Regions from separate parts of the Nocardiopsis sp. NPDC049922 genome, predicted to be linked through region 1. Evidence: predicted binding sites of a transcription regulator. Region 1 holds the regulator's gene; the other holds the start of a gene.
What was found. Region 1 encodes LexA, which represses DNA repair genes until DNA is damaged. Its sites were predicted from a motif close to TCGAACANNTGTTCGA; they were not measured.

Region 2: the regulator LexA is predicted to act here: its motif matches at 2,864-2,879, upstream of ruvC (crossover junction endodeoxyribonuclease RuvC).

The regions. Positions count from the first base shown of each region.
Region 1 is NZ_JBFAME010000006.1:216,593-221,502, reverse strand. Features, by position in the region: gene AB0I72_RS13850 (hypothetical protein) at 1-258, shown strand, start outside; gene AB0I72_RS13845 (alpha/beta fold hydrolase) at 264-1,337, opposite strand; gene lexA (transcriptional repressor LexA) at 1,401-2,075, opposite strand; gene nrdR (transcriptional regulator NrdR) at 2,754-3,227, shown strand; gene AB0I72_RS13830 (vitamin B12-dependent ribonucleotide reductase) at 3,263-4,910, shown strand, end outside.
Region 2 is NZ_JBFAME010000002.1:204,604-209,513, forward strand. Features, by position in the region: gene yajC (preprotein translocase subunit YajC) at 1-279, opposite strand, end outside; gene ruvB (Holliday junction branch migration DNA helicase RuvB) at 604-1,632, opposite strand; gene ruvA (Holliday junction branch migration protein RuvA) at 1,644-2,255, opposite strand; gene ruvC (crossover junction endodeoxyribonuclease RuvC) at 2,301-2,849, opposite strand; gene AB0I72_RS05150 (NUDIX domain-containing protein) at 3,068-3,868, shown strand; gene AB0I72_RS05155 (J domain-containing protein) at 3,937-4,910, shown strand, end outside.

The DNA of each region.
Region 1 (4,910 bases):
GCCGCCGACAACCTGCGGAACACGACCGTGAACCAGGGCGCCACCCGCGTCGAGGGCGTCGGCGACGAGGCGTTCTGGTGGACGGACGAGTCGGACTTCCCGTTCGCCTGCGTGGGCGCGCGGGTGTCCAACCTGTACGTGGAGACCTGCTACGGGGCGGCGGCGGACTACGCCGTCACGCGCGCGGTCGAGCCGGAGCGCGGCCTGGAGACGGCCGAGGAGCTCGCGCGGGCCGTGCTCGCCGACCTGCCCTCCTGACCCACCTACCAGGCCTCGTCCAGGAACTCCTCCAGGGCGGGGGCGACCTCGGGGGCGAAGGGGCGGTCGGCGTCGAGGACGGCGGCGCCCGGCCGGTCCCGGAACTCGCGGAACACGTGGTCGGCGTCGGGGACGTCGACACGGTCGGCGTCGGCGAAGCCGGTCATCAGCCGGTCGACGTCCGAACGGGGGATCTGTGCGTCCTCCTCGCCCCACAGCACCAGTACCGGGGTGCCCTCGGGGACGTCCTCGGCCAGGTCGACGGGGTCGAAGGCGTCGATCCAGCCGAGGAAGGCCGCGTTCTGCTCGGAGTAGACGGTCCCCAGCAGCGGTGACAGGTCGTCGGGCAGATTCCGTCCGCCGCGCAGGGCGGCCCGCCCGGCCCGCGCGTCGGAGAGCACGGTGACGCTGTCGGTCTCACCGATCTGGCCCCGGGCCTCGCCGACACGGATCCGCTCGGTCAACTGGCGGTCGATGAGATCGAGGTAGCGGGTGCCGGGCGGGGCGGCCAGAACCAGGGCGGGTGACGTGCCCAGGAGGTCGTGCGCGCGCAGGGCGAACAACGCGCCCTCGCTGTGCCCGACGACGACCGTGCGGTCGGGGTCGACCCCGGGCTGGGCGAGGAGCTCCTCGTAGGCGGCCACGAGCTGGCGGTCGAAGACCTCGGGGTCGATCGACGCGTCCGGATCCAGGTCGCCCAGGCCGGTCTCACCGCTGCCGAGCTTGTCGTAGCGGAGCGAGGCCACCCCGGCGTCGGCCAGCACGCGGGCGAGGTTCAGGTTGGTGTCCGCGTCGGGTCGGGTCTGGGCGTTGCCGTCCCGGTCGGTGGGCCCGCTGCCGGAGACGATGAGGGCGGCGGGAACGGCGCCCGCGGTGCCGGTGGGGGCCGTGAACGTCCCGAACACCTCCGTGCCGTCCACGGTGAAGGACAGGTCCCGCGCCGAGCCGCTGACCCCGGGTGGGGGAACCGAGGGGTCCTCGCCGGAGCAGGCGGTGACGAGCAGGAGTCCGGTGGTCGCGCCGACGGCCGCGAGCGCGCGCCAGCGAACGGTCACGGGAGAGGAGGTGGGTGTGGACACGTCCCTCAGCGTAGCGGCCCGGTCCGGGAGCCCGGCGCCGTCCCGGACCGGCCCGGCGTCGCCTCAGACCCGGCGCATGACGGCGACGACCTTGCCCAGGATGGTGGCGTTGTCACCGTTGATGGGCTCGTAGGCGTCGTTGCGCGGCATGAGCCACACGTGACCGTCGTCCTCGCGGCGCAGCACCTTGACCGTGGCCTCGTCGTCGAGCAGGGCGGCCACGATGTCTCCGTTGTTGGCCTCCGGCTGCTGCCGGACGACCACCATGTCGCCGTCGGTGATGGCGGCGTCGGTCATCGAGTCACCGACCACGGTGAGCATGAACAGCCGCCCCTCGCCGACCAGCTGACGCGGCAGGGACAGCACGTCCTCCACGGACTCCTCCGCGAGGATCGGTCCGCCCGCGGCGATCCGGCCGACCAGCGGCACGGCGGCGGCCCGAGCGGCGTCCGCGGTGAACTCCGCCGGGTCCGCCTTGGCGCCGGACGCGCGGCCGGGCGTGCGCAGTTCGACCGCGCGCGGGCGGTTCTGGTCGCGGTGCAGGTACCCCTTGCGCTGGAGCACCTTGAGCTGGTGCGCGACGCTGGAGGGACTGGACAGGCCGACCGCGTCGCCGATTTCCCTTATCGAGGGCGGGAAACCGCGCTCCCGTACGTATCGCTGGATACAGTTCAGCACGCTCTGCTGACGCGCCGTGAGCTTGGGGGCGTCGGGCTTCGGCCCGCCCGTGTCGCCCACGGGCGAGAGGACGGTGGTGCTTCCGGGATTCTCCTCCGGCACGGCCGGGCCTCCTCGGCGTTCGGTTCGGTCAGGGCCTGCTTGTGTGACTGGCCTCCTCCGGTCCGCGCCAGCGCCGACCCGCGGGTCCACGTGCCGACGAGACCGGAGTGAAATCAACGTCAACATTAGTCGTTGCAGACGGTGATATCAAACAAGCGTTCGAGGCCGTGGATAAATGCCCGCGTGTTTTCGCGGTCAATTACCGGCCTCCACTTACGTGTACACGTGTACTCCCGCCGCTGTCCTCGGAATGGACGAACACGTCGGCGCCGGTGTCGGTGTGGGTCTCGTCTCCCCGGGGCCGTCCGCGTCGCGAACCCCCTGTGCGCACGGCCGTCGAGCGCGCCGCGAGCCCTTCGGCGCGGCGGTCGGGGGCCGGTCGGCGGTATCCTGGGAACCGGATTTCGGGCGGACCCGTGGGCCTTCCGCGGACCGTCCGCCGAACCCCCCTCCACTCCCTCGTGATCACTGACGGCGGCGCCTCGTCCGCGGCGGGGACACACTCCGGACAGGTTGCGGTACGCCGCGTGGCGGTTTAGGTTCAACCACAACATCTGGGAGTGGCAGAGGGGTCAATTCCCAGAACTTGTGGTTAAGTGGACGTGCGGGTCGTCGTGAGGAAGCAGGTGAACAGGGATGCATTGTCCGTTCTGCCGCCATCCGGACACCCGGGTGATCGACAGCAGGTCCACCGACGACGGCGCGGCCATCAGGCGCCGCCGGTCCTGCCCGGTGTGTGAGCGCAGGTTCACCACGCAGGAGACCGTCCTGTTGATGGTCGCCAAGCGGTCCGGGGTCACCGAACCGTTCAGCCGCACCAAGGTCATCGCCGGAGTGCGCCGCGCCTGCCAGGGCCGCCCGGTCTCCGAGGACGCGCTCGCCAAGCTCGGCCAGCGCGTCGAGGAGGAGATCCGCGGCCGGGGCCTGGCCGAGGTCCCCGCCCACGAGATCGGGCTGGCCATCCTCGGCCCCATGCGCGAACTGGACGAGGTCGCCTACCTGCACTTCGCCAGCGTCTACCGCGGGTTCGAGAGTCTCGCCGACTTCGAGGCCGAGATCGCCAGCCTGCGCCAGGACCACCAGGTCGACTCGGGGTCGACCAGCGAGTAACACCCTCCAGACGCATGCTCGGGGGAGATGCCGTCATGACGGAGAGCACCGGCGGGAGGTCCGGACGCGAAGGGCTCCGGATCGAGCGCGTCCACACCACACCCGGCGTCCATCCCTACGACACCCTCGCATGGGAACGCCGCGACGTCGTCATGACCAACTGGCGTGACGGGACGGTCAACTTCGAGCAGCGCGGTGTGGAGTTCCCCACCTCCTGGTCGATGAACGCCACGCAGATCGTGGCGAGCAAGTACTTCCGCGGCGTCCTCGGCGCCCCGGAGCGCGAGTGGAGCCTGAGGCAGCTCGTCGACCGGGTCGTCGGCGTCTACACCGACACCGGACGCGCCCACGGCTACTTCGGGGACGACGCGGACGCCGAGGTCTTCGACCACGAGCTCAAGTACGCCCTCGTCCACCAGCTCTTCAGCTTCAACTCCCCGGTCTGGTTCAACGTCGGCACGACCTCGGCGCAGCAGGTCAGCGCGTGCTTCATCCTCTCCGTCGAGGACACCATGGAGTCGATCCTCGACTGGTACAAGGAGGAGGGGATCATCTTCAAGGGCGGCTCCGGCGCGGGCGTGAACCTGTCGCGGATCCGCTCCAGCCGGGAGCCGCTCTCGTCCGGCGGCATGGCCTCGGGGCCCGTGTCCTTCATGCGCGGCGCCGACGCCTCCGCCGGAACCATCAAGTCCGGCGGCGCCACCCGCCGGGCGGCCAAGATGGTCGTCCTGGACGTGGACCACCCGGACATCGAGGAGTTCGTCGAGACCAAGGCGCGCGAGGAGCACAAGGTCCGCGCCCTGCGCGACGCGGGGTTCGACGTGGATCTCGGCGGCGCCGACACGTTCAGCGTCCAGTACCAGAACGCCAACAACTCGGTGCGGGTCTGCGACGCCTTCATGCGCGCGGTGGAGACCGGCTCGGAGTTCGGCCTGACCTCCCGCACCACGGGCGAGGTCGTCGCCACCGTCGACGCCAGGGACCTGTTCCACCGCATGGCCAGGGCCGCGTGGGAGTGCGCCGACCCCGGGATCCAGTACGACGGCACCGTCCAGGACTGGCACACCAACCCCGGCGGCGGCCGTATCAGCGCCAGCAATCCCTGCTCGGAGTACATGTCCCTGGACGACTCCTCGTGCAACCTGGCCTCGATCAACCTGCTGAAGTTCCTGCGCGAGGACGGCTCCTTCGACGTGGAGTCCTTCGTCCGGCTCACCGAGCTGGTGGTCACGGCGATGGACATCTCCGTCACCTTCGCTGACTTCCCCACCGAGACGATCGCCCGGACCACCCGCGCCCACCGCCAGCTCGGCATCGGCTACGCCAACCTCGGCGCCCTGCTGATGGCCACCGGCCACGCCTACGACTCCGACGGCGGTCGCGCCGTCGCCGCGGCGGTCACCTCCCTGATGACCGGGGCCGCCTACCGCCGCAGCGCCGAACTGGCCGCCGTGGTCGGCCCGTACGAGGGGTACGCGCGCGACGAGCGGGCCCACCGCCGGGTCATGCGCAAGCACATCGCCGCCAACGACGACCTGCGCGCCGTCGGCGCCCTGGAGGGGCCCGTCCACGAGGCGGCCACCCGCGAGTGGGCCGAGTGCCTGCGCCTCGGCGAGCGGGACGGGTGGCGCAACGCGCAGGCGAGCCTGCTCGCTCCCACCGGCACGATCGGGTTCATGCTCG
Region 2 (4,910 bases), on a different contig from region 1:
GTCGGGACGGTCCTCCACCGGGGTGTCGTCCGCGGCCGGGGTGATGACCTCGCCCACACCCGCCTTGAGCATGCGGATGCGGGTGCCGGGGGCGATCTCCAGCAGGACGTCCTGCTCGTGGACCTCCACGACGGTGGCGAAGATGCCCGCCTTGGTCATGACCTCGACGCCGGGGACGAGCGCGCTCATCATCTGCGACTCCTGCTGGCGACGCTTCTGGTTCGGCCGCCAGAACAGCAGCCAGAACACCAGGAGGATCAGCGCGAACGGCAGAATCATGTTCAGGAGACCCCCGGTGGGCTCTCCTTCGGCGGCGAGAGTGTAAATGCCCTGCACTGGGGCGTCCTTCCGTACGTTTCTTCGTGTGGCCGACCGTTGTCGGCTCAAGAACCGCGACGACCACCTTCACCGTGCCGACCCGGACGTCGTGTCGCGGTCCGCACCCGTGAGACACAACGCTCCCGGCGGCCCGCGCGTTCCTTCCGTGTCGAAAGACACGTGGGAGCCGTGCTCGCGGCCCCCGCATGGCTGGATGCTCTCCAGCTTACGTGGCGGCGGTCACCGCAGCCCCACGGTCGGAACTCGGACGGGCAACGGTGGCGGTCACGGTGCGGCGGCGCCGAACGCGGCGTCGGGCGGCGGGGTCAGCCCCATGTGCGCCCAGGCCTGCGGGGTGGCGACCCGGCCGCGCGGCGTGCGGGCCAGGAAGCCGGAGCGGACCAGGAAGGGCTCGGCGACCACCTCCACGGTCTCGGCCTCCTCCCCCACGGAGACGGCGAGGGTCGACAGGCCCACGGGCCCGCCGCGGAACCGGCGCAGCAGGACGTCGAGGATGGCGCGGTCGAGGCGGTCCATGCCGAGCGCGTCGACCTCGTACAGGTCCAGGGCGGCGCGGGCGGTCGCCAGGGAGAGCCTGCCGTCGCCCCGGACCTCGGCGTAGTCGCGGACACGGCGCAGGAGCCGGTTGGCGATGCGGGGGGTGCCGCGCGAGCGCCCGGCGATCTCCCGTGCGGCGTCCTCGTCCAGGGGCGCCCCGAGCAGGCCAGCCGAGCGGTGCAGGATGAGTTCGAGCTCCTCGGGGGTGTAGAAGTCCATGTGCGCGGTGAACCCGAAGCGGTCGCGCAGCGGCGCCGGGAGCATGCCCGCCCGGGTCGTCGCCCCGACCAGGGTGAACGGCGCGATGTCGATGGGGATCGCGGTGGCTCCGGGCCCCTTGCCCACGACCACGTCGACCCGGAAGTCCTCCATGGCGACGTAGAGCATCTCCTCGGCGGGGCGGGCCATGCGGTGGATCTCGTCGAGGAAGAGGACCTCGCCCTCCTGGAGGGTGGACAGGACGGCGGCCAGGTCGCCGGAGCGCTCGATGGCCGGTCCGGAGGTGATGCGCAGCGGAGCGCCCATCTCCGCGGCGATGATCATGGCGAGCGTGGTCTTGCCGAGGCCGGGACCGCCGGACATGAGGATGTGGTCGGGGGCCCGGTTGCGCCGCTGGGCGCTGTGCAGCACCAGGGAGAGCTGTTCGCGCACCCGTTCCTGACCGACGAACTCGTCCAGCCCGCGCGGGCGCAGGGCGCCCTCCAGCTGGCGTTCGTCCCCGTGGGCGTCGGGCGACACGGCGTCGCGTTCGTGCATGGGGTGGGCTCCTAGGCGCGGCTGAGCTTGCGCAGGGCGCTGCGCAGCAGGACGGAGACGTCGGAGGTGGCCTCGGCCTCGGCGGCGACGGCGGAGGCGGCGGACTCGGCGTCCTTGGCGGACCAGCCGAGGTTGACCAGGCCGGACACGACCTGGCCGCGCCAGGCGCCGTTCGGTTCGGCGGCGCCCGGTGCGGCGGGCGGCGCACCGTCGCCGAAGTCGGGGGCGTCGAGTTTGCCGCGCAGTTCGAGGACGATGCGCTGGGCGCCCTTCTTGCCGATGCCGGGCACGCGAGTGAGCGCGGCGGTGTCCTCGGTGGCCACGGCGTGGCGCAGGCTCGACGGGCTGTGGACGGCGAGCATGGCCAGGGCCAGCCGCGGGCCGACGCCGGACGCGGTCTGGACCTGCTCGAACAGGTGGCGCTCGTCGTCGTCGGCGAACCCGAAGAGCGTCAGCGAGTCCTCGCGGACCACCAGGCTGGTGGTGACCGTCCCGGTCTCGCCGACGTGGAGGCGGGCGAGGGCGGCGGGGGTGCACCGCACGGTCATGCCGACCCCGCCGACGTCGATCACGGCGGTGTCCGCGCCGCGTGCGGCCACCCGGCCGGTGAGGAACGCGATCATCTCGTGCGGGCGCGGGGGCGCCCTTCTCCTTCCTGGGGGCGGCGGTCACCGGCCGCGCGCGCGGCGCGCCAGTTCCACCTTGCGGGCGAAGTCCTGTGTGGCCTGGGCGACACGGGCGTTGGCGCCGCCCCGCCAGATGTGGCAGATGGCCAGCGCGACCGCGTCGGCCGCGTCGGCGGGCTTGGGGGGACCGTCGAGTCCGAGGATACGCGCCACCATGGTGCCGACCTGCGCCTTGTCGGCGCGTCCGCTGCCGGTGATGGCGGCCTTGGCCTCGCTGGGGGTGTGCAGGACCACGGGCAGGCCGCGGCGGGCGGCGCACAGCAGGGCGATGCCGCTGGCCTGTGCGGTGCCCATGACGGTGCTGAGGTTGTGCTGGGCGAAGACGCGCTCGACGGCGACGGCGTCGGGCTGGTGCCGGTCGAGCCAGTCGTCGATGCCGCGTTCGATGGCGACGAGGCGCTGGGGCAGGTCGGTGTCGGCGCTGGTGCGGACGACGTCGGCGCCCCGGAAGGTGAGCGGTCGGCCGACCGCGCCCTCGACGGCTCCGACGCCGCACCGGGTCAGCCCCGGGTCGATCCCCACCACGCGCACGCGCCCCACCCTTCTCGAACGTCCGTTCGCACCATGCTAGCGGCGCGGTCCGTCACCCCGTACCCGACCGGACGGGCGTGTCGGCGCCGTGCCCCCATCGTCGCAGGCATTCCGGCCAAACACGTGGCGCACCAGAAAAGGGGTGGACGGCGGCGGAGCCCCCTGCTAGCTTCATCTCAGATTGAGAAAAACTCACCCTGAGAACAACAGGAGGGTCCATGGAGACCGGCGACACCCGCCCGCATGACGACGGCGAACGCCGGTTCCTCGACGCCTACGACCCGCGCGACTACGCGCCGACCGCGGTCACCGTGGACGTCGTGGCCCTCACCATTCGGGCGGGGACGCCCCGCGTCCTGCTGATGCGCCGGTCGGCGCCACCGCGGCGCGGCTGGTGGGCCCTGCCCGGCGGGTTCGTCCGGGCACAGGACGGACCGGACGGACCCGCCGACCCCGACCTGCCCGACGCCGCCCTGCGCGTGCTGTCGGAGAAGACCGCGCTGCCCTCCGAACTCCACCTGGAGCAGCTGCGGAGCTACGGGGCGCGCGACCGGGACCCGCGCATGCGCGTCGTCTCGGTGGCCTACATGCTCCTCGCCCCCGACCTGCCCGACCCCCACGTCGGGCGCGGCACGGACGCCGCCGCCTGGGTGCCCTGGAGCGAACTCGGGCACGGCGACGACGCCCGATCCGACCGCCCGCTGGCCTTCGACCACGCGCGGATCATCGCCGACGCCGTCGAGCGCGCCCGCTCCAAGCTGGAGTACACCGCCCTGGCCACCGCGTTCCTCCCGCCGACCTTCACCATCACCGCGCTGCGCGAGGTGTACGAGGCGGTGTGGGGCACCCGCCTGCACGGCGCCAACTTCCACCGCAAGATCCTCGCCACCCCCGGCTTCGTCGAGGACACCGGCGACCTCGCCGACCGCGGCGGGTCCGGCGGCGGACGGCGGCCCCGGCTCTACCGGGCGGGCGGCGCGGCCGTGCTCCATCCGCCGCTCCTCCGCGGCGGCCAGTGACCGGCCGACCACCCCGAGCGCCCCGACCCCGCGCCGTCGACGGACCCCCACCCCCGGAAGGGCAGCAGATGAGCACGGAGCAGGACGCCACCGCCCCCTTCGACGAGGCTCTTCACCTCATCGCGCTCGCCGACGACCCCACCGCGCTGTTCGGCCCCCTCCCCGAGGGCGGCGGCGATCCGCCCCCGGCGGCGACCGCCGCGTACCGCCGCCTGGCCCGTCTCGTCCACCCCGACCGGGCGCCCGCCGGGCGCGCGGGCGAGGCCGCCACCGCCTTCACCCGGCTGACCACGTGCTGGTCGCGGTACCGGGACCTGGTCGAGGGGGGCCTGGGACTGGACGACCTCACCCTGGTCACCAGGGCGCGCACCTACCACGTGCGCCACGGTTCCGGCCCGCTGGCGCGGGGCGACATCGCCGACCTGTACGAGGTGCGCCACAAGGACGGGGTGTGGCGCGAGGCGGTGCTCAAACTGCCCCGGTCCCACCGCGACAACGACCTGGTCATGGCCGAGGCGGAGGCCCTGGGCAGGCTTCGGGAGAGGGGCCGCGAGCGGTACCGCGCCTTCTACCCCGACCTGGTCGAGCGGATCCGCCACCGCGACGCCGCCACCGGGGTCGAGCGGCGCGGCAACGTCCTGGGACGGCTCAGGGGGTTCCACAGCCTGGCCGACGTGCGGCGCGCGTACCCGGACGGGATCGACCCGCGCGACGCGGCCTGGATGTGGCGGCGCCTGCTGGTCGCGGTCGGCAACGCCGCCCGGGCGGGGGTCGTGCACGGCGCGGTCGTTCCCGAGCACGTGCTGATCCACCCGGAACGGCACGGGCTGGTCCTCATCGACTGGTGCTACTCGGTCACCGTCGGCGCCGCGCGCACGGCGCCGCACGTTCCGGCGATGGTCCCCCACCGCGAGGACCTGTACCCGCCCGAGGTGCTCGACCGCCGACCCGCCGTGCCCGCCACCGACGTCTTCATGGCGACCCGCTGTGTCGAGTACGTCACCGCGGGCCGCCTCCCCCGGCCGCTGCGCGCCTTCGCCCG